DNA from 4 places in the Sporosarcina sp. FSL K6-5500 genome. Region 1 is predicted to be linked to each of the others. Evidence: riboswitches for the same ligand, from Rfam matches in the RefSeq annotation. Region 1 holds a riboswitch; each other region holds the start of a gene.
What was found. Region 1 has a riboswitch for S-adenosylmethionine ahead of MKX62_RS10510 (MFS transporter). Riboswitches for the same ligand answer to the same signal wherever they lie in the genome.

Region 1 (5,817 bases):
TGCGTGCACAAGATATGTCGGTCCGTCATGAAGACGGCGCTACGATACGTGTCTTTTCCGGTTCTTCGGAAGGTGTTACGGCTGACACGAAAAATCACGTGCCTGTTACGATGGTTGAATTGATCATTGAACCCGGTACCACTGTTACACAGGACCTTCCCGGCAGTTACAATGGATTTCTGTATATAATAGAAGGAATAGGGACATTTGGCAGTGAAAGCGTGGAGGGGAAGAAGGGGCAGGTTCTCTGGTTGGAACGTGGAACAGATGAAGAACAAACTGAAGTGAAGATTCACGCAGAAGAGAAACTGCATATCATGTTATATGCAGGTAAGCCTGTCGGAGAAAAAGTAGTAGCTCGCGGCCCGTTTGTGATGAATTCAGAAGAAGAGATTATGCAGGCCTATAAAGATTACAGAGAAGGAAGATTCGAGTGAACATGTACCAGTGAATTTAGTGCGGAATCACAAAGTATGAAATATTCTAATAGATTTGATATGATTTTAAGTGAAATAAGAAAATGGGAGTTGCTGATATGGGAAGTAAGATAGAGCAGGTAGCGAGTTTTAAAGAAGCAATGGGGAATTACCCGACGGGAGTCACTGTCGTTACAGCATTTGATGCAGATAAAAAACCGATGGGATTAACGGTCAATTCATTTGCATCGGTATCATTAGAGCCTTTACTAATTTTATGGTCCATTGATAAAAGAGTATCCACTTATAGTGACTTTCTAGATGCTGAAAAATTTTCGGTGAATATTTTGGCAGCAGATCAAAGTGAGTTATGTACGTTATTCTCGAGCAGGGTTGCTGATCGATTTAGTCAATGTGATTGGAAAGAATCGGATTTAAACCTACCAGTACTTTCAAATTCGCTTGCGGTTTTACAATGTAAGACGGTGCAACAAATTGAAGCTGGAGATCATACGATATTAATAGGCGAAGTATTAGATATTCAGAATGAAAGTAAAGAACCTCTTCTGTATCACCGTAGAACTATAGGTGCAATTCCAGAAGAATTTTATAGCTGACAGTGTCTATACAATCTTCAGTGTAGAAAGGCGTGTCATCAGTTTAATCTACTGATGACACGCCTTTTTTTCTTGAAAAAGAGGCTCTGTAAAAGTTTAATGTTGATATAGGAAAAAATTAGAACTTCCAATTATCCAGAAGTTCTAATTCGTAGTACAGTCTTCTTATACTAAGGTACCCATTTATGGAAAATAATTGTTAGGGATAAATTTCTTCTTTTTTGCTATAAATTTCATAAGCAAAATAGCCAACTAATAAACCTATCCCAGGTCCCCAAGCAATTGCAGATAGTAAGGGAATTAGGGAAAATATGTTTAAAAGTACAGCAATAGCGAATCCAATCATCATTCCGAATGGTATTAAACTATCTAATAAATTTTGAGCACTTTTTGACTTTTTCTTACCAAGCGTGCCTTTCTTATACTTATGTTTCATTCTTAGAATTACAAATACTGCAATTCCACCCACTATTACAATAGGTAGTAAAATACGCACAAATTCCAAAGTTGAGCCCATATTATAATCCCTCCTTTCTTTTGCTTTTGAATTGATTCAATTTTAACATAGTTTATTCCATTAAATGGTCCGTTAGTTGAATAAGAACTACTTTTTATAGTGCGAATCCTATATATGTTGACATAAAGAATCCACTCAACAACGCTCGGCTACCCCTATGAGGCGCCTTCGCTGGAGATTATATAGAACCATTAGTTCAACATATATAGGTGCATCATAGGTTTCTGTATTTTGTGTTAGATTTCCTCTGATAATCAAGTCATTCAAAGTGACTTCATTTCTCTGATATTGGCTACTTTCTAATACTTGAAACCAAGTGAGATAGTTGTTCAAATATTTAGTTGCAGATCACCTGGAATAGTGTCTAGCCCCACGAGCCATTGCCGCAGAACATCGCGATCTTAGCCTGCCTACTTCCTTTGATTGAATTATGCCTGTTGCATCTTAAAGGGCATCTTGCGCTTTTCTCAAGCCAAGGATACAACGTTCTTGCGGACCGCCTTACTGGAGATGGCTAGCACTAGAACTAGGCCCGCCGCCATTAATGCGCCATCGAGTAGAAGTGGCAAGCCCCAGCTGCCGGTGTTATCTCGAATGACTCCGGAGACGACAGGTGAGAGAACTGCTCCGATTTCTCCAATCAAATTGAGCATTCCAAACATGGATCCTCTGCTTTTTTCGGGCGTCAAATCGGAAGCCAGAGCATGTGCCACCGGTTGCAATGCAAAAAAGAATAATCCGGAGACAAACAAAATGACAGACATAACGATGGGGTTGTTATTGCCCATCATGACATAGACTGCAAATATAAAAATAGTTACAGTCAGTACAGCGGTTAGTACAGCAAGGACGTTACGTCGCCCATTTGGACGATTGGCCACTATGTCAGAAATTTTGCCGCCAAGAGGAAAACCAATGATTCCGGCCAAACCATTAAACGATGCAATCAAAGCGGCAGCCATTAACGCACCGCCACCGAAATCTTTGACGATAGAGACGGACCAAAATCCGTAAAACCATAGATGCCACATGATAGGGATAAAGAACAAGTACAATAAGAAAAGATTCTTATTCGCTATTAACGGTTTTATTTCAGACTTCTTCGTTGTGTATAAATAAAGTATTAAGAGCGGACAAAGTGCAACAAGAATGACCGCAATCGCGATAGAGGATAGACCTAGTTTGACGGAAAAGTAATAGATGCCCATCACTATGACAAGAAAAACGGCTGAGTACATGGACATGTACAATAGCCCTTTGCCAAACTGTGCTTTAATACCAGGTGAAGACAAATCTACAGAAGCACTTGAATCGTTTTTGGGCTTCATATATTTAAATAGTAGGAGTGCAATAATGAGTGTAATTGTTCCGGTCACGAAAAAAGGAAAGCGCCAAGCCCCTTCACCCATAAATGGTTCTGCGACTGTAATAAGATAAGGGACGCCAAGTGTGCCTGCTGTCAGACCAACAGAAAGTCCGGTAAGCGCCACGCCCATTCCTAATCCAATTTTTTCAGGAGGTGTATGATAGGCAATATAAGAGCGGTCATTCGAATAAAAAACGCCTTCGCCTAGCCCGAGTAGGACTCGGAAAAGAATAAATGCAACAAGGCCCCCCACCAAACCTGTTAATAAAGTGGCGATTCCAGCCCAAACAATACTTAAAATGATAATAGCACGATAGCCAAACCTGTCCCCAAAGTAGCCACCAGGAAATTGCATTAACATAAAACCGGCAAAAAATAAACTACCAATCAATCCGCCAATTCCATGGGGGTTTGCCACGTCTGCAAAAAAAGAAACTTCATTTTCAATCATATATGTAATGATCGGCCCAGTTGCAACCCGGTCAACGTAAGAAACAAACCAACCTAAAAATAACAAGCCCCAAATCGTATGATACCTTTGCAAGCCTTCCTTTTTCATTCCTCACACATCCAATTCTATTGTTAATAAAACAAAATGCCCCTCCACTGTGTTAGTAGAGAGGCATTCGAGAGAAAATACCCTCTCATTTTCCAAAGCATAGTGCTTTGCAGGAATTAGCACCTTATCAACATGATTGTTGAATGGTTGCCGGGTTTCATAGGGCCAGCCCCTCCACCGCTCTTCATAAGAGTTTTATTAGCCTATTTAATTTGTAAAGGTTACTGCCAAACGTCTTGCGCGATAGTTACAACATGACGAACTTTTTCCCATTGTTGTTCTTCAGTTAACTGATTACCTTCTTCTGTTGATGCGAAGCCGCATTGTGGGCTTAAGCATAGTTGATCTAAAGGAACATACTTTGTGGCCTCTGCTATTCTTGCTTTAAGCTGTTCAGGGGCCTCTAATTCGCCGAATTTAGAGGTGATCAAGCCTAATACGACGAAAAGGTCAGGGCGATTGACATGGCGCAACGGTTCAAAACTGCCGGAGCGTTCGTCGTCAAACTCAAGGAAAAGACCGTCAACATCTAATCCGCCGAAAATTGTTTCGGATACATCCTCGTAGCCACCACTAGAAAAATAGGTCGATTTGAAGTTGCCGCGGCAAATATGCATCGTCACGAGCAAGTCGGCAGGCCTTTTCGCGATGGATTCATTGATGGCCCGTGCGGATAGTTGTACAAGTTTGTCAGGATCTTGCCCCTTCGCTTTCAATGTTTCCCTTCCTTCTTCCGACAAGAAGGAAGCCCATGACGTGTCATCGATTTGAAGATAACGACATCCCTCATCGTACAGTGCTTGAATTACGTCTTGATAGGCAGTAACCAAGTCATCAAATAATTCTTCATCATTTGCATAGATGCCTTCTTCGAATGTCGCTCTGTGAATCAGCATATTCGGGCTTGGAATCGTGAATTTTGCAACTGCATTACCTGCGATGCTTTTCAGGAACTTGAAGTGTTCAATCATGTAATGGTCGCTAAACCCAATTTTTCCTGTCACTCTAATGCCGTGTGCTTTCGTTACAACACCATTGAATTGGAGTCCTTTATCTGTTTCGAAAAACTCAACGCCGTCAAAGCCAGAAAGGAAGTCAAAATGCCACCATTTCCGGCGGAATTCTCCGTCTGTCACAGAAATTAGTCCAGCTTCTTTTTGTTTTTCGACGAGCTTTGTAATTTCTTCGTCTTCGATTGTGCGTAATTCCTCGGCAGTGATATCACCGGTTTCTCTTTGCAAACGAGCCTGCTTTAGGCGTTCTGGTCTTAAAAAGCTCCCGACGTGATCTGCTTTAAATGGTGCTTTCGTCAAAGTTTGTTCGGCTATAGGTTTTGTCAATTTAAATTCCTTCTTTCCAATATAATAATGTTTTCTTTAATGGTACTTAATTAGGTATGGCAACTTTTTCACTTGTTTTAATCAAGGCTTGATCAAAATCGGCAATCAAGTCATCGACATGCTCGAGTCCAACAGAAAAACGTAGCAGACCATCGGTAATACCACGTTTCTCCCGTTGTTCTTTAGGCATGGCGGCATGGGACATCGTTGCAGGATAGGAGAGAATTGATTCAACTCCGCCTAGACTTACTGCGAAAACGGGTATCCGAACGTTTTCAACAAAGGCCTTTGCTGCATCTCTGTTTGGCAAACGGAAAGATAAGACAGCGCCTGGACTTGTCGATTGTTTCGAGTGGATTACGTGTCCTGGATGACTTGCTAACCCTGGATAAAACACCTCTTCTACTAACGGGTGGTCGTTCAAGTACGAGGCTATTTTACTCGCCGATTCGGATGACTGTGTTAAACGGGCACCTAGCGTTTTAATTCCTTGAATTAACGCGTAAGAATCTTGTGCGCCTAGAATAGAGCCGAAAGAGTTTTGAATGAATGCCAATCGATTGCCAAGTTCTTCCCCCTTTGTAACCGCTAGCCCAGCAATGATATCGCTATGCCCCGATAAAAATTTGGTAGCACTATGAACAACGATATCAACTCCAAGATCTAGTGGACGCTGGTAAAGTGGCGACATGAATGTGTTGTCGAGAAACGTCAGACAGTCATTCAATTTTGCAAGGTCAACTATCGCTTCAATATCTGTAATGCCCAAACGCGGGTTGGATGGTGTTTCAATATAGATCACTTTTGTATTTGGACGGATTGCACGTGCGGTTTCATCTACATTCGCTAGATCTACAAAAGTATGGTCGATACCGAATTTCGGTAATACCTCGGTTACGAATCGGTATGTGCCGCCGTAGACATCTTCGGTAACCACGATATGGTCACCCGAAGAAAGGAGCATAAATGTAGCTGAGATGGCAGCCATTCCGGAAGCGAAGG
Region 2 (5,817 bases), 530 kb from region 1:
AATGGATATGAGCTCCATCATGGCAAGTCAATTGAGAAGTTTGCAATCGACTGTTCAGTTGAGTGTGTTAAATAATGCACTTGCAATGAATACTGCAGCGGCAACAGATATGTTGAAAAGTTTATCTAATCAGTCTGTTGCAGCCCATCCTCATAAGGGAGCTTCGGTTGACGTACAAGCGTAAATTGCGGTAAAGCATGTATCTCCAGTAAAAGGGGATGCATGCTTTTTTCATACTAAGCCATGCTAAAAAGAAAAAAGGATGGTGTAGCATGGAGAAATACAAAATGTACGTTTCTGTCGTAAATCAGCAAGTATACCATTACCCAGATGATTCACCGTGGGAATATGAGGTTAATGTAGAAAGTCAGTATGTTCCTGTTTTTCATCGGTTATTTAGTCAGATAGATGAACTCGAATTCCGAAACTTCCTTAGGTCACATTTACCGTTTTTGCCCTATCATTATGGTCGGAACAATTTCAACGTCGATCAACGTACGATGAAGATCTATGCGCTCATTCATGAATTTACAGATGATAAGTCGAAGATATTTATCGAAAAGCTTCCGTATTTTCGTTGAAAGGATTGCTGTCCTTCGCTACACTGGTTGAAAGGACGTGAGTGCAATGCTTATTTTCAATGATGTTAATGGTGGTCGTGTTGAGCTGACTTTCGGAGAAAACCAATTTGGAATGCCAGCTCGGCATGTCCTTGTTATCCTCAAGCATAATGGTAAATGGTTACTGACTCGGCATTTAGTTCGAGGCGTTGAGTTTCCAGGTGGTAAAGCAGAGCATGGAGAAACGATTGAGGAGGCAGTTATACGCGAAACGATTGAAGAAACAGGTGTGAAAATTACGGATCTTGTGCAATTTGCAGAGTATGTCGTTCGAAGTAATAGTACATTTTGCAAAGCTGTATTCACAGGGAAAGTTGCGGAAATCGATGAGCATCCAGCCCTTTACGAAACAGAAGGAGCTATGTGGATGACTAATGAAGAGCTTGGCCAATGTGAAGAATTGAGTTTCCTTATGAAAAACACAGGCATGGAAACATTAAGAAAGTGGGTGGAAGAGCATGAGTCATGATGGTACGATTATTCATAGAAGGCCCTATCCGTCTCCAAATCCACATGTTTCGCTTGAAGAAATTACATATTTTTCAGATGGGTTAAAAGTGAAGGGACTCATGGCAGAACCAATTACAGAAGGGAACTACGAAGGCATCATCTATTTGCGAGGGGGCATGCAGCATATCGGTATGGTTCGTCCTGCCCGAATTGCACAGTTTGCTTCGCAAGGATTTGTTGTCTTCGCTCCTTATTATCGGGGGAACCGTGGAGGCGAGGGACGGGATGAGTTTGCTGGGGCCGATCGTCAGGATGCGGTGAATGCCGTTGATGTGCTGAAGCAAAATCCGAAGACAAACGTGGAAAAAATTCACTTGTTTGCATTTTCACGGGGCGGTATAATGGCTCTTTGGACAGCAATTTTACGTGAAGATATTACGTCGGTAGTTACATGGTCTGGCGTATCCGATATCGTATTTACATATAAAGAACGGAAAGATATGCGGCGGATGATGAAAAGAGTTATCGGCGGGACACCGAATAACATGCCGGATGAATACAGAAACCGTACGGCGCTGTTCCGCGTGGATGAAATTGATGCTCCCGTACTCATCATTCATGGCATGATCGACGAGAACGTGTCATTTCAACAAGCAGTTTTGCTTGAAAACGCACTGCGTGAACATAAAAAAGTATATGAGACATGGTATTTCCCTGAATATACACACTTCATACCGCCTGTCATGAATGCACAACTTGTACGCGATTTATGTAGTTGGATGAGAAGACAAGAAAAATGAGTGGTTTTTTGAATAAAATGAAGTTGCAATTAGAAGTACGGGTTTGCAATTAAAACGCCAAAGTTGCAATTAGACGAAATAAGTTGCAGTTAAAACTCCATTTTTACAATTACAAATCCAAGGTACAAAAAAACAGTGTAGCACATTCAATGTGCTACACTGTTTAATTTGAAAATTATGCAATCGGTCCGCCTTTAAGCGTAATCTCTTCAGAAACCATACCGAATTTTTTAAAGTTTTCATGGAACATGTTTGCCAATTCATTTGCTTTTACATCGTATGCTTCGCCGTCTGCCCATGCATTGCGCGGGTTCAACACTTCTGTTGGAACACCATCAATGAATGTAGGCATTTCGAGGCCGAATACGCCGTTAGTTTCTGTTTCAATGTTGTTCAATTCTCCAGCAAGAGCTGCCTGTACCATAGTGCGTGTGTATTTAAGATCCATACGCTTACCAACGCCGTAGACACCGCCAGTCCAGCCTGTGTTAACAAGGAATACTTGTGCATCATGTTCATCAATTTTCTTCCCAAGCATTTCAGCGTATACTGTCGCTGGAAGTGGAAGGAAAGGTGAACCGAAGCACGTTGAGAACGTTGCTTCAGGTGATGTGATACCACGCTCAGTTCCGGCAAGCTTCGAAGTGAACCCGCTTAGGAAGTGATACATTGCTTGTTCTTTTGTTAACTTCGAGATTGGAGGTAGTACGCCAAACGCATCTGCCGTTAAGAATACAATCGTTTTCGGATGACCAGCAACAGAAGGGTCAACGATGTTATCAATTGCTTGGATAGGATAAGCTGCACGCGTGTTTTCAGTTAATGAACCATCATCGTAGTCAGGAATGCGTGTTTCCGGATCGACGACAACGTTTTCTAGTACGGAACCAAAACGAATTGCACCAAAAATTTCAGGTTCTTTTTCTTGTGATAAATTAATACATTTTGCATAGCAACCGCCTTCGATATTGAAGACACCAGTGTCAGACCAGCCATGCTCGTCATCGCCGATTAATTTACGGTTTGCATCTGCCGAAAGTGTTGTTTTACCTGTTCCAGAAAGACCGAAGAATAGGGCAACATCGCCGTCTTCACCAACGTTTGCTGAACAGTGCATTGGCATAATTCCATTTTCTGGTAGTAAGTAGTTCATGATTGAGAAGATTGATTTTTTCATTTCGCCAGCGTATTCAGTTCCACCGATAAGAACAATACGTTTTTCCATTGATACGATAATGAATGTCTCTGAATTCGTACCATCGACCACAGGATCAGCTTTAAATGAAGGAGCCGAAACGATTGTGAATTGTGATTCATGTTGTACTAGTTCTTCTTCAGTTGGGCGGATGAACAAGTTGTGAACAAACAGGTTATGCCAAGCAAATTCATTCACAACTTGAATGGATAGTCGTGAAGCTGGATCTGCGCCTGCAAAACCTTTGAAGACGAACAGTTCGTCTTTTGTTCTCAAATGAGTGATTACTTTATTATATAATGAATCGAAAATTTCAGAAGAGATTGGACGATTGACGTTGCCCCAATCGATTTTGTCTTTGGAGGACGCTTCCTCAACAATGTATTTGTCCTTAGGTGAACGACCTGTATATTTGCCTGTCTGAGCTGTAACCGCTCCGTCTGATGTCAATTGAGCTTCACCACGTGAAATCGCTTTTTCAACAAGTTGTGGAACTGAAAGTTGAACTTTTACATTTTTCCCAGAAAGAAGTTTGTTGAGGTCATCACTAATTTTCGCAGATATCATAAGTATGTACCGTCCTTTGCATATAGTCCCAATCAATTGGGTGTCATCACATTATTGAATTAGTATAACACATTAAGAATAATAATCTATACTAATTCAAACCTCAAGGATTTATACGCAAAATGGGTAAAAAGATTTGACATGCAACAAGATTTTTCGTAGCATATATAGTTGAACGGATACTCTTATCCCGAGCTGGTGGAGGGGTCAGGCCCTATGAAACCCGGCAACCTGCACAGACGTTTTGTCTGCGCGAAGGTGCCAAACCTGTAGCAAGGCACAGTCCTTGTATGATAAGAGTGAAAGGTGCTTATGAAATCATGCCTTTCCTCATGTATTATTACGTGAGCGAAGGGCTTTTTATATGATATCGCCCTTAATCCTCGTGTATAGAGCTCGCAATGGCTTGTAGTCTTTTCATTTAGAAAAGACTCTACATGGGACATATGAGTACCGTATCAATCTCGTAGGATATAAGGAGGAAATAACATGACAAATCGCCGACTATTTACTTCAGAATCGGTAACTGAAGGACACCCGGACAAAATGTGTGACCAAATTTCGGATGCTATTCTAGATGCTATATTGGCAGAAGATCCAAATGCACGTGTTGCATGTGAAACGACAATTACAACAGGACTTGTCCTCGTTGCAGGAGAAATTACTACGACAACATATGTCGATATCCCGAAAGTTGTGCGTGAAACTGTTAAAGAAATTGGTTATGTACGCGCGAAATACGGATTTGATTGGGAAACATCTGCAGTTTTGACTGCGATCGATGAACAATCAGCCGACATCGCTGCAGGCGTTGACCAGGCACTTGAAGCGCGTGAAGGTTCGATGACAGATGATGAACTTGAAGCAATTGGAGCTGGTGACCAAGGTTTGATGTTCGGTTACGCTTGTAATGAAACACCGGAACTGATGCCGTTACCAATTAGCCTAGCTCATAAATTATCATTCCGACTTGCACAAGTACGCAAAGATGAAACCCTTACGTATCTGCGTCCAGATGGAAAAACACAAGTGACTGTTGAATATGATGAAAACAATAAACCAGTACGCATCGATACAATTGTTATTTCAGCGCAACATCACCCTGAAATAACACTTGAGCAAATTCAGCGTGATATTAAAGAATTCGTCATAAACCCGGTTGTACCAACTGATTTAATCGATGAAGACACGAAGTACTTCATCAACCCAACTGGCCGCTTCGTAATAGGGGGACCTCAAGGAGATGCAGGTCTTACTGGCCGTAAAATCATCGTTGACACGTACGGTGGTTATGCGCGTCATGGCGGCGGTGCGTTTTCTGGGAAAGATGCGACGAAAGTGGACCGCTCGGCTTCATATGCGGCACGTTATGTTGCGAAGAACATTGTCGCTGCAGGACTTGCAGATCGATGTGAAGTGCAACTTGCTTATGCAATCGGTGTTGCACAACCTGTATCGATTTCTATCGATACATTTGGAACAGGCACAGTCGAGGAAAGTAAACTTGTTGAGCTTACGCGTGGACTGTTTGACCTTCGTCCAGCAGGCATCATCAAAATGCTTGATCTGCGCCGCCCAATTTATAAACAAACAGCTGCATACGGTCACTTCGGCCGTACAGACATTGATCTACCGTGGGAACAAACGGATAAAGCTGATGCATTGAAAGAGTTAGCAGGGAAATAATGTAGTGTAAACACTGAAAGGCAGGATTTCCCTGTTTTTTGGTGTTTTTTCTGTTTAGGATGTTTGATTTAGCGGGCGTCATAGAGTGTAGCGAATCTGTCGTACACTCTCATCACAGGAGCTATAAACAAATGATACAATTGTTATAAAGTGAAACCTGATCGGAGAGGAGAGAGCGTCGGGCTATGAGTTTAATAGGTTTGTTACTACTGGTTGGGGTTGTTGCGTTATTTGTGTTAATTGGTTTAGTAATCTTTTTATTTATAAAAAAATAAGAGCTGCCTTCAAAGGCAGCTCTTTTATTACTGTTGTAAATTCTTGTAATACTGCCCTTTTTCGGCATACTCCTGAACAATCCGTTCCATGTCCGCACGATCGTCGTCATTCAGCTCACGCACGACTTTTGCTGGCGACCCGAGTGCTAGCGTATTCGGGGGAATCTTCTTACCAGGCGGCACGAGACTGCCTGCGCCAATGAATGCCCCTTCGCCAATTTCAG
Region 3 (5,817 bases), 850 kb from region 1:
CATTTACAAACGGAAAAAACAACAGCTGACCTAAGAGGGTATAATTCGATTTTCGATTACTTATTATTCACCCAAGAAGTCGATAAATCCATGTATGACCGTCAAATTGATTTAATCACAAAAGAACTTGCACCGCATATGCGAAAGTACGCGAAACTTCTGCAAAAAGTCCATGGACTTGATAAAATGACGTTTGCCGACTTGAAAATCTCGCTTGATCCAACATACGAACCAAAAATCACCGTAGATGAATCGAAGAAATATATTGATGATGCCCTTGCTATAATGGGTACTGATTACATGGAGATGGTGGATCGTTCATACAAAGAACGTTGGATTGATTTCGCTCAAAACAAAGGTAAATCAACAGGAGCATTCTGTTCCAGCCCTTATGGCAACCATCCATATATCCTTATTTCATGGACAGGTAGTATGAATGATGTATTCGTCTTAGCTCATGAATTAGGGCATGCGGGTCATTTCTACAATGCAAATCGAGAGCAAAACGTATTCAATGCACGCCCATCCCTGTATTTCATCGAAGCACCTTCGACGATGAATGAAATGCTCGTGGCTAACCACCTATTAGAAAACTCAAATGATCCGAAATTCAAGCGTTGGGTCATTTCATCAATCGTTGCACGCACGTACTACCATAACTTTGTAACGCACTTACTAGAAGCTGCCTACCAACGAAAAGTCTATGAACGCATTGATGCAGGCGGAAGTGTCAACGCCGGTGTATTGAACAACTTGAAACGCGGCGTGCTTGAAGAGTTCTGGGGAGATGATGTGGAGATTAATGAAGGCGCGGAACTTACATGGATGCGTCAGCCACACTACTACATGGGCTTGTATCCATACACATACAGTGCTGGACTCACAATCTCCACTCAAGTATCTAAACGTGTCCTTGAAGAAGGTCAGCCTGCTGTCGATGAATGGCTCGAAGTATTGAAAGCTGGTGGTACAAAATCCCCTGCTGAACTGTCAAAAATGGCAGGTGTCGATATTACAACAGAAAAACCATTGCGTGACACAATCGCTTATATCGGTGATTTGATTGATCAGCTAGTTGTGTTGACGGAAGAAATTGAGGCAAACGAAACGGCTAACGTTTCACAATAAAAAAAAAGCGCAAGCGCCTGTTCAGAGGCGCTTGAGTCTAGACGTGAAATATCAGCTTTCGCAGGTTATCCACTGTCCAGATTTTATAATTTCCTAGGCAGGAAGAACAAAAAAAGCTGACGTAACCGTAATGGTCTCGTCAGCTTTTTGACGTTGCTAGTTAGATTTTACTTCATCCACTCTGGTTTACCAAAGCCTTCAAAATCTGAATCAATTACTTTTTCAAATTCTGCTGATTCTACTATTTCAATAATATCTTTAGCAAATTGCTTATCAATGTTTTCCGTTTTTACTGCAACTACGTTTCTGTATATATCAAGCATGTCCTCTAGTGCTAGCGCATCTAATAAATTCATACTTGCAGCCAAGGCAAAGTTTCCAGGAACTGCCGCTAAATCAGTACCGTCAACTGAACGTGGAAGCTGACCCGCTTCGATTGGCTGAAACACCAAGTTCTTCTTATTCATTGTTACATCTTTTTCAGATACTTTTAGCACTTCTGCATTTGGATCTAATTCAATTAGACCTTCATCCTGTAACACTAAAAGGGCGCGGGCTCCATTAACAGGATCGTTTGGAATGGTAACTTTTGCTCCATCCTCAATAGCTTCAATTGTCTTAAATTTATTCGAATAAATGCCCATTGGAGCTGTTGGTACGATAATAAGTGGTGATAATTCAGCTTCCGTTTCTTTAACGACATTTTCTAAATAAGTCGTGTTTTGGAACAGGTTTGCATCAATATCGCCACTTGCCAGGGCATTGTTCGGCTGAATATAATCACTAAACTCAATTAGTTCAACTTTATATCCCTTTTCTTCAAGTCCAGGAATAATCGCCTTTTTCAACATATCACTATATGGTCCAGCGGTTGCACCAATTTTCACAGATTTTTCATCCGAAGCTTTTTCTTTGCCACCACAAGCAGCTAGTGCGGTTCCAACTACAAGTACTAATACAACTAATAGAAACTTTTTCATAATTTTCTCTCTCCCCATCATCGTTTATCAATTACTTTTGAAATCCGATCTCCTGCAAACTGAATTACTTGTACAAATAGTATTAATATCACCACGGTCACTACCATTATTGTATTGTCGTAACGATAGTAGCCGAATCGAATTGCTAAATCCCCGATTCCGCCACCACCAACAACACCAGCCATTGCTGAATAGGCGACTAAACTAATTACTGTAAGTGTCACGCCTTGAATAATACTTGTTTTTGCTTCAGGCAATAGTACATCTTTGATAATCATCCACGGAGTTGCACCAACAGCGATTGCAGCTTCGATAACACCTTTATCAATCTCTCTTAGTGAAGTCTCCACAATTCTTGCGAAAAAAGGGATTGCTGCCGCAGATAATGAAACACTAGCAGCCCCAGGGCCAATCGGAGTACCTACTATTAAAATCGTTAAAGGGATTAACGCGACGAGTAAAATAATAAACGGCACAGAACGGACCATATTGACGATAAAGCCAATAACTGAGTTCAATGCCCGATTTTCTAAAAATAAGCCTTTATCGGTAGTGAACAGCAAAATCCCTAGCGGAAGCCCAATAACAAGTGCGATAACGAGAGAAATACTTATCATATAAAGTGTTTCCCCAAATGCTTTTGTAATATCAGGCATTAACTCTATAACGTGTTGTAAATCAATTCCCATTGTCAATTACCTCCACTTGAGCAGCTCGTGATGACATATAGGCAATTGCCTTTTCTATTTCGTCATCCTCGCCTTTTAGTTCCATCAGGAAAGTACCGAGTGGCCTTTCTTGAATATATTCAATGGAGCCGTGTAGGAAATTACCTTGTATAGTAAATTGCTGCACAGTATCTGAGATAATTCCATCGCCTGCGACATCACCTTTAAACATGACTTTGACCAGTTTGCCCGTGCACTTGCTCAAAATCATTGACGGCACATCAAATGACACAACACTACTAATAAATTCTTTCGTCAATTCTTCTTGAGGATCTGAAAATATATCATATACTTGTCCTTCTTCAATCACTTTTCCATCTTGCATAATTGCCATGCGATCACAAATTTCTTTCACGACATTCATCTCATGTGTTATTAGAACGATTGTAATCTTCAATTCTTTATTTATTTTCTTCAACAGCCTTAAAATAGATAGCGTCGTATTTGGATCTAATGCAGATGTTGCTTCATCACACAGTAACACTGAAGGATTATTCGCTAGTGCTCGGGCAATACCTACCCGCTGCTTCTGGCCACCACTCAGCTGCGCAGGATAAACATCCCGTTTATCAGAGAGGCCAACCATTTCTAGTAAGTCCGTTACCCGAGCGTTTATTTTATTGGCAGGCGTTTTGGCTGCCCGTAAAGCAAATGCTATATTTTCATATACTGTCTTTTGGCTGATTAAATAAAAGTGTTGAAAAATCATTCCTATTTTCAGACGTGCCTGACGGAGATTATTCCCCCGTAACTTCATCAAATTTAATCCATCTACTAAGATCGTTCCGCTCGTTGGTTTTTCCAACAAATTTAGACAACGGATAAGAGAACTCTTCCCTGCACCTGAGTAACCTACGATTCCGAAAATTTCTCCTGTGTTAATGTCGAGTGAGACATTATCAACACCAGTCACGATTCTCTCTTTTGTTTTGTATACTTTTGATACGTTTTGAATTTGAATCATGCAATTCTCCTCTTTCTATAAATAGAAGTACGAAATCTCAGATGTCTGACCATATAAAAATGCTTCTCTCATATATGAAAGAAGCACCGAAAATAAAAAGGTTTCAGCTCATCTTTCAGAATGAAATTCACTCTGTAGGAGTTAGCACCTTCCTTACATTACGCAAGGGGTTGCTGGACGTCATCGGGCCTATCCCTCAGTCTCTCTTGATAAGTACCATTATGTAATTATTTTGATTGATAAGTTTCATATTAGTATGTCTCAATAAGATTGTCAACATAATATGTTCTGATATATAACAATTTATTATCATTTTCATTTCATTCCATGTATACTGACAATAAGAAAAGCGGAAGGCGCCGTCTAGACGCGACAGGCATAAGTCAATCCAGGGGAAGGCAGTCTAAGAGCGCGACGTCCTGTCGCAACGACTGCATACCTGCATCCTTGCAGGCACGACGTGGCGCTCTTTGCCACATAGCTGGATTGCTTTTCAAGGAACCTAGCCTAAGTACGCCGCGTCCTGCGGCAATGGCTAGGTGACCCACTTCCTGTGGGCCTCCGAGCGGCTGGCTCCTGGAGCTAGACAATAAGAAAAGCGCAAGCGCCTTGGTAGACCCGACAAGCGCTGGAGTCTAGACATTGCTCCAAGTGAAAAACTTATACTATCTTACTCTTTTACAATAAAGATTGGATTACATAGAAGAGAGGTTATTACATGGCACTATCAAATCGACTCAAGAACCTACCACCGCACTTTTTCGCATCACTTGTTCGAAACGTACAAGAAGCACTTTCTGAAGGACGCGACGTTATTAACTTGGGGCGTGGAAATCCCGATCAACCGACACCTCCACATATTATAAAAGCACTCCAAGAAGCAGTCGAAGATCCAACAACACATGGATACTCCCCTTTCAGAGGGACTGCCGAATTAAAACAGGCTGTTGCTGACTTTTATAAACGAGAATACGATGTTCATATTGATCCTAAAACAGAGGTAGCGATTCTATTTGGAACAAAACCTGGATTGGTCGAGTTACCCCTCGCGATTATGAACGAAGATGAATTACTTTTATTGCCGGATCCGGGATATCCCGATTATTTATCGAGTGTAAGCTTAGCCAATATTAAATACGATTTAATGCCATTACTTGCAGAAAACGATTTTTTACCTGATTACTCTGCTCTTTCCGATGAACAAAAGAAGCAAGCAAAATTAATGTATTTGAACTATCCAAATAACCCAACAAGCGCAACAGCCACACTTCCATTTTTCGAAGAAACGATTGCTTTGGCAAAAGACAATGATATTGCAATTTTGCATGACTTTGCCTATGGTGGAATCGGTTTTGACGGTGCGAAACCTGTCAGTTTCCTGCAAGCAGAAGGTGCAAAAGAAGTTGGAATTGAAATGTACACATTGTCAAAAACGTATAATATGGCGGGATGGCGGGTCGGTTTTGCCATCGGTAATGCCGATATTATCGAAGCAATCAGCTTATTGCAGGATCATTTATTCATAGATATATTCCCAGCAATTCAGCGCGCAGCAACAGAGGCATTATCGGGAAGCCAGGATTGTGTGGATGAGCTCGTTTCACTTTACGAAAGCCGCCGGAATGTCTTAATTTCCGAATGTAAACGAATCGGTTGGGATGTCATCGCGCCCGCTGCATCTTTCTTCGCTTGGTTACCTGTACCAGAAGGATATACAAGCGAATCATTCACCAAGTTACTATTAGACAAAGCAGACATTGCCGTAGCACCGGGCCATGCTTTTGGAAGGTATGGTGAAGGGTATATACGTGTTGGCTTATTGGAAAGTGAAGACCGTTTAAAAGAAGCAGTTGCACGAATTGAAAAACTCGATATTTTTTCACGATAAAATAATTTAATTTGAATTTCATATCAAAAAAGCCAGGAGTTTTCTATTCTTGGCTTTTTTGACATGAAATATTCTTAGTTCGTTAGAAACATTGAAAAGAGCGAATATCATTTGGACTTATCACATGAT
Region 4 (5,817 bases), 840 kb from region 1:
ATCGAGTTGTAAGCCAACGCCTGTCGTAAGAATCATCTCTCCTCCATTTATTAAGGCATCGAATTCTTTTACCTCTAATACATGAGACCATTTTACTTGACGGTCCAATCCTTCTTTTCCTGCAACGACTTTGGCGTGTTTGAATGAGCTTCGTGAAAGAACATCGCGGACAGTAAGTTTTAAGGTATTCATTATAGGTGTAGACCTCCATAACGTTAAAATAATCGCCTAATGATTAGACAAAGTGTAAATTGAAAGTAATCTAAATTATTTGTAAAGTATAATATGAAGTCTAGCGAAGATAGCGTAAAGTAGCAAGAACAATAGAACGGGGGAATGAAAATGATTTTAACGCAGGTAGAAAAGAAGACGCTTACAAACTTCATCAATGGACAATGGGTAAAATCAACGACAGATAAATATGAAGAGGTACCAAATCCAGCGACAGGAGAAATATTGGCCGAAGTTCCTATCTCCACACTTGAAGATTTGAATAAAGCGGTAGAGGCGGCGAAAACAGCATTTGCGAAGTGGAAGAAGGTTGCTGTTCCTCAACGGTCAAGGATCTTATTTAAATACCAGCAATTGTTAATAGAGAACTGGGAAGCACTAGCGAAAATCATTACGATTGAAAACGGTAAAAACTATGCTGAAGCGTATGGCGAAGTACAGCGCGGGATTGAGTGTGTTGAATTTGCTGCAGGAGCCCCGACGTTAATGATGGGGTATCAGCTTCCTGATATCGCAACGAACATTGAATCGGGTATGTATCGTTATCCAATAGGCGTAATTGGTGGAATTACACCGTTCAACTTTCCGATGATGGTCCCTTGCTGGATGTTCCCACTTGCAATCGCTAGTGGAAATACATTCATCCTAAAACCATCAGAGCGTACGCCACTTTTGGCGAACCGTCTTGCAGAATTATTGCATGAAGCGGGTCTGCCTGACGGTGTTTTCAATATCGTCCATGGTGCGCATGAAGTCGTAAATGGCATTCTCAATCATCCAGATATTCCGGCCGTGTCGTTCGTAGGTTCACAGCCGGTTGCTGAGTATGTGTATAAAACAGGAACTTCAAATGGTAAGCGTGTCCAAGCATTAGCGGGCGCGAAAAACCATACAATCGTTATGCCGGACGCGGATATGGATTTGACGATCACAAATATTATTAACGCAGCTTTCGGATCCGCTGGAGAAAGATGTATGGCTTGTGCGGTTGTCGTTGCAGTTGGTGATATTGCAGATGAACTTGTCGAGAGATTAGTAGACGAGTCGAATAAACTGACGATTGGTAATGGACTAGAAGAAGGGATTTTCCTTGGACCTGTTATTAGGAATTCACATAAAGACAAGACACTGGGTTACATCGAATCAGGTATTGAGGAAGGCGCCAAACTATTACGGGATGGCCGTGAAGACAAGTCTACTTCCGAAGGCGGTTATTTCGTCGGTCCGACAATTTTTGATAATGTCACTCAGGAAATGAAAATTTGGAAAGAAGAGATTTTTGCTCCTGTGCTATCTATTGTAAGAGTGGATACATTGGATGCAGCAATCGAACTTGCGAATAAATCAGAGTTTGCAAACGGGGCTTGTTTATTTACAGATAGTGCAAGTGCAATCCGGAAGTTTAGAGAAGAAATTGATGCGGGGATGCTTGGTGTGAATCTTGGTGTTCCAGCTCCGATGGCGTTCTTCCCGTTTTCTGGTTATAAAAAATCATTCTATGGTGACTTGCATGCGAATGGTCGCGACGGAATTGAGTTTTACACACGTAAGAAAATGTTGACTGCGCGTCACTAATACTAGAAATTAATCGTGAAATTAGGAGGGGGTAAAGAAGATGACTACAGCAAAAGAGACTACAGGGTCATTAGTTGAAAAGGACCGGGAGAACGTTTGGCACCATATTTCTTCCTATAATGAAAAGAACCCACCAATGGTAGTGGAGAGTGGGGAAGGAGCTTGGATTACAGATCATAATGGCAATCGTTATCTAGATGGAATGTCTGGACTATGGTGTGTGAATGTCGGTTATGGTCGTGAGGAGCTAGCGCAAGCTGCCTATGATCAGATGAAAAAGATGGCCTATGCACCGATGACCCAAAGTCATGAGCCTGCTATTCTGCTTGCAGAAAAGTTGAATGAAATGCTTGGTGGTGACTATAAAATATTTTACTCAAACAGCGGATCCGATGCGAACGAAGTAGCGTTTAAACTTGCGCGTCAATACCATCAGCAAAATGGGGAACCGTCACGCTACAAATTCATTTCCCGCTATCGTGCGTATCATGGGAGCTCCATGGGGGCACTGGCAGCAACAGGGCAAGCACTGCGGAAATACAAGTATGAGGCACTTGCACCGGGGTTCTTGCACATCGCCCCTCCGGACAATTACCGCAGACCTGCGGGACAGTCAATTGAGGAGTACAACATACAACGTGCCCAAGAGTTTGAAGAGAAAATCATTTGGGAACAGAAGGAAACAATCGCTGGGATTATTATGGAACCGCTTATTACAGGAGGCGGTATACTCATCCCACATCCAATCTACTTGGAAAAGGTTCAGGAAATCTGTACACGCCACGGTGTACTGCTAATTGTTGATGAAGTCATTTGTGGATTCGGCAGAACTGGGAAAGACTTTGGTCATCAGCATTTTAAGTTGAAACCGGACATTATTACGATGGCAAAGGGACTAACGAGCGCTTACTTGCCACTTTCGGTTACGGCTATTCGAAAAGATATTTATGAAAAGTTCGATACAGGAGAAGATAACAGTCATTTCCGGCATGTTAATACATTTGGCGGGAATCCTGCGGCTTGTGCAGTCGCGTTGAAGAATCTTGAAATCATTGAGAGAGAAAATCTTGTTGAACGGTCGGCTGAGCTTGGCGAGCGCCTTCGAAAAGAGTTGGCTTGCTTATTGGATCATCCTTTTGTTGGCGATATTCGCGGGCTCGGATTCTTGTTAGGCATTGAACTTGTAGAGAACAAAGAAACGAAAGAACCTGCTGCAAACGCCCGTGTTGCGAAAATCATTGGCGAATGTAAGGCGAATGGACTTATTATTGGAAGGAACGGCGATACAGTTGCTGGCTATAACAATATTCTAGCGCTAAGCCCACCGCTGTCTTGTACCGATGAAGACGTGGACTTTATTATTGCGGTTATGAAGAAAGTGTTCAATGAAAATGCATGAGTTAGGATGAGATTTTTAATCTTGCTAAACCAAAAACGGAGAACCTCCAATTATAGGGGTCCTCAGTTTTTGGTTTTATTTTTTCTAAAGACCATTGAAACGCGCTTCTCGCTACGCTCTTTCATACGCTGAAAATTCTCGAGATGTTTCCAAATGGCGATTGCAAATAACAAAGTTGCTATTACGACTGGCCAGTATCCGTCTGCCAATACTGCCATCGCGATGAGCGTGACGTAGAGCATCAGCACACCAAACACGAGAAAGTCTGTTACTAGCGCTACGACGACAAATAATGCAAAACCAATGAGCCCGATCTGCCAGTCGATTGCAAGCAGTACACCAATTATTGTCGCTGTTCCTTTTCCGCCGTTAAAGTTCATATAAAATGGAAAGTTATGGCCAATAACGGCTGCGGCGGCTGTAAGAAATAAAAGTAAAGCCACAAAGGCTTCTGAAAATCCTGCGTTTTCTGCGAAATAGTGCACAAGTAAGACAGCTCCTGCACCTTTACTGATATCGATTACTGCAACTAATGCGCCGAACTTCTTCCCGAGAACAATGGTCGCATTCGAGGCACCGGCATTTTTCACACCGGTTTCTTTCAAGTTAACGCCGGATATTTTCTGCGCAACAACTGATCCATGCAGGCAACCAACTGCATATCCCCATAAGAGCACGCCTACAATCCATAACCACATATCAAGTTCCTCCTAAAATAACGGTAGTCTAAGTGTAACATTCCACATAGACACAAGTTTCAGAAATATTATTCGGTAAACTATTGACAAAGTATTGAGATATCTACTATACTATGTCACAAGATGGAAAACTGAATATCACAAACTCTTATCAAGAGCGGCGGAGGGAATAGGCCCTGCGATGCCCGGCAACCAGCAAGTGACTAACTTGCAAAGGTGCTACTTCCTACAGATTCGTGCGAACGGTCTGAAAGATAAGGGGAGGAATAAGCGAAAGCGTAACCCTCTTCTTAAGCGAAGGGGGTTATTTTTCATTCCAAAAATACCCCTAACGTCTCCGCCCATTACAATCACATCCATCTAAAAAAACTCTGGAGGTAATGACGATGACAAAACTTCAACCCGAAACACTTCTTCTGCACGGTGGACAAAAACCGGATCCTGTAACAGGTTCACGCGCAGTTCCAATTCATAGAACCTCATCTTTTGTATTCCGTGATACAGAACATGCTCAAAAACTATTTGCACTACAAGAAGCAGGCAACATCTATACACGAATTACAAATCCAACTGTTGCAGTTTTTGAAGAGCGTATTGCGCTTCTTGAAGGTGGTACGGCGGCAGTTGCATTCTCCTCAGGTATGGCAGCTATCGCTTTCTCTATCTTGAACGTAGCTGGTGCTGGAGATGAAATTGTCGCAGCAAGCAACTTATATGGCGGTACTTATAATTTATTCGCCGCTACACTTCCGCGCTACGGTATCAATGTAAAGTTTGTCGATGCAACAGATCCTGAAAACTTCCGTGCAGCAATTACAGATAAAACAAAAGCAATATTCGCAGAAACAATCGGTAACCCGAGTCTTCATGTACTCGATATTGAAGCGGTTGCGGACATTGCGCATGAAAACGGTCTACCGCTTCTTATTGATAGTACATTTGCTTCGCCATATGGTTCGAATCCTATCGAATTTGGTGCGGATGTTGTCATCCATTCCGCTACAAAATGGATTGGCGGACACGGTACCACGATCGGTGGAGTTGCTGTTGATGCGGGTACATTTGACTGGACGCAAGGGAGGTTTCCTGGCTTCACAGAGCCTGATGCGTCATATCATGGTCTCCGTTACGGAATTGATACAGCAGCGGCGGCATTTGCGACTAAACTACGCGTTCAACTATTGCGTGACTTCGGACCTTGCTTAGATCCAGATAGTGCATTTAATTTCCTCCAAGGACTTGAAACACTGCATTTGCGTGTGACAAGACATAATGAAAATGCCGTTAAAGTAGCGGAGTTCTTGAAAAAACATCCATCTGTCGAATGGGTAACATATACAGGCAACGAAGATCACCCATCTTATGACCTTGCGAAAAAGTACTTGAAAAACGGCTTCGGTTCCATTATTGTATTTGGTATTAAAGGTGGACGGGATGCAGGCCGGAACGTGATTGATAACGTCAAAATCTGGTCGCATGTTGCGAATGTTGGGGATGCAAAATCACTAATTATCCATCCAGCTTCAACGACGCATCAGCAGCTTGGGCCTGAGGACTTGAAAAAATCAGGTGTGACTGAAGAATTGATTAGACTATCGGTGGGCCTTGAATCCGCGGAAGATATTATTGCAGACCTTGCACAAGCAATCGAACTAGCGGTACCAGTAACAGTATAATTTTTTGGTGACAAGAAAGGGCGTGACAATCGTGGAGACGGGGATAGTGGAAATCGGGCATCTGGTATTGGAATCAGGAGTCGTCTTGGTAAATGTACAGCTTGCCTATGAAAGAACGGGCAGGTTGGATGCACCCCATGTACTTGTTTGTCATGCCTTGACAGGAAGTCACGTGACAGTTGGAACGGATGACTATCCGGGTTGGTGGAGCGGTCTTGTCGGCAAAGGAAAAAGTATC

Region 2: it holds a riboswitch for S-adenosylmethionine, as region 1 does, so the genes downstream of both, metK (methionine adenosyltransferase) here and MKX62_RS10510 (MFS transporter) in region 1, are expected to answer to the same signal.
Region 3: it holds a riboswitch for S-adenosylmethionine, as region 1 does, so the genes downstream of both, MKX62_RS14765 (methionine ABC transporter ATP-binding protein) here and MKX62_RS10510 (MFS transporter) in region 1, are expected to answer to the same signal.
Region 4: it holds a riboswitch for S-adenosylmethionine, as region 1 does, so the genes downstream of both, MKX62_RS06290 (O-acetylhomoserine aminocarboxypropyltransferase/cysteine synthase family protein) here and MKX62_RS10510 (MFS transporter) in region 1, are expected to answer to the same signal.

What each region holds. Positions count from the first base shown of each region.
Region 1 is NZ_JBBOTP010000001.1:2,222,608-2,228,424, forward strand. It holds gene MKX62_RS10490 (pirin family protein) at 1-437, shown strand, start outside; gene MKX62_RS10495 (flavin reductase family protein) at 536-1,033, shown strand; gene MKX62_RS10500 (hypothetical protein) at 1,233-1,550, opposite strand; partial or broken gene MKX62_RS10505 (hypothetical protein) at 1,686-1,895, opposite strand; gene MKX62_RS10510 (MFS transporter) at 2,018-3,475, opposite strand; SAM riboswitch class I at 3,558-3,668, opposite strand; gene MKX62_RS10515 (5-methyltetrahydropteroyltriglutamate--homocysteine S-methyltransferase) at 3,697-4,815, opposite strand; gene metC (cystathionine beta-lyase) at 4,862-5,817, opposite strand, start outside.
Region 2 is NZ_JBBOTP010000001.1:2,755,141-2,760,957, forward strand. It holds gene MKX62_RS13240 (putative motility protein) at 2-184, shown strand; gene MKX62_RS13245 (transposase) at 273-581, shown strand; gene MKX62_RS13250 (NUDIX domain-containing protein) at 628-1,089, shown strand; gene MKX62_RS13255 (alpha/beta hydrolase family protein) at 1,079-1,870, shown strand; gene pckA (phosphoenolpyruvate carboxykinase (ATP)) at 2,046-3,632, opposite strand; SAM riboswitch class I at 3,815-3,932, shown strand; gene metK (methionine adenosyltransferase) at 4,122-5,318, shown strand; gene MKX62_RS13270 (gamma carbonic anhydrase) at 5,621-5,817, opposite strand, start outside.
Region 3 is NZ_JBBOTP010000001.1:3,067,673-3,073,489, reverse strand. It holds gene pepF (oligoendopeptidase F) at 1-1,128, shown strand, start outside; gene MKX62_RS14775 (MetQ/NlpA family ABC transporter substrate-binding protein) at 1,296-2,108, opposite strand; gene MKX62_RS14770 (methionine ABC transporter permease) at 2,126-2,797, opposite strand; gene MKX62_RS14765 (methionine ABC transporter ATP-binding protein) at 2,787-3,800, opposite strand; SAM riboswitch class I at 3,906-4,016, opposite strand; gene MKX62_RS14760 (pyridoxal phosphate-dependent aminotransferase) at 4,519-5,688, shown strand.
Region 4 is NZ_JBBOTP010000001.1:1,380,459-1,386,275, reverse strand. It holds gene MKX62_RS06310 (PucR family transcriptional regulator) at 1-192, opposite strand, end outside; gene MKX62_RS06305 (CoA-acylating methylmalonate-semialdehyde dehydrogenase) at 343-1,806, shown strand; gene MKX62_RS06300 (aspartate aminotransferase family protein) at 1,847-3,205, shown strand; gene MKX62_RS06295 (glycerol-3-phosphate acyltransferase) at 3,268-3,903, opposite strand; SAM riboswitch class I at 4,049-4,164, shown strand; gene MKX62_RS06290 (O-acetylhomoserine aminocarboxypropyltransferase/cysteine synthase family protein) at 4,290-5,579, shown strand; gene MKX62_RS06285 (hypothetical protein) at 5,611-5,817, shown strand, end outside.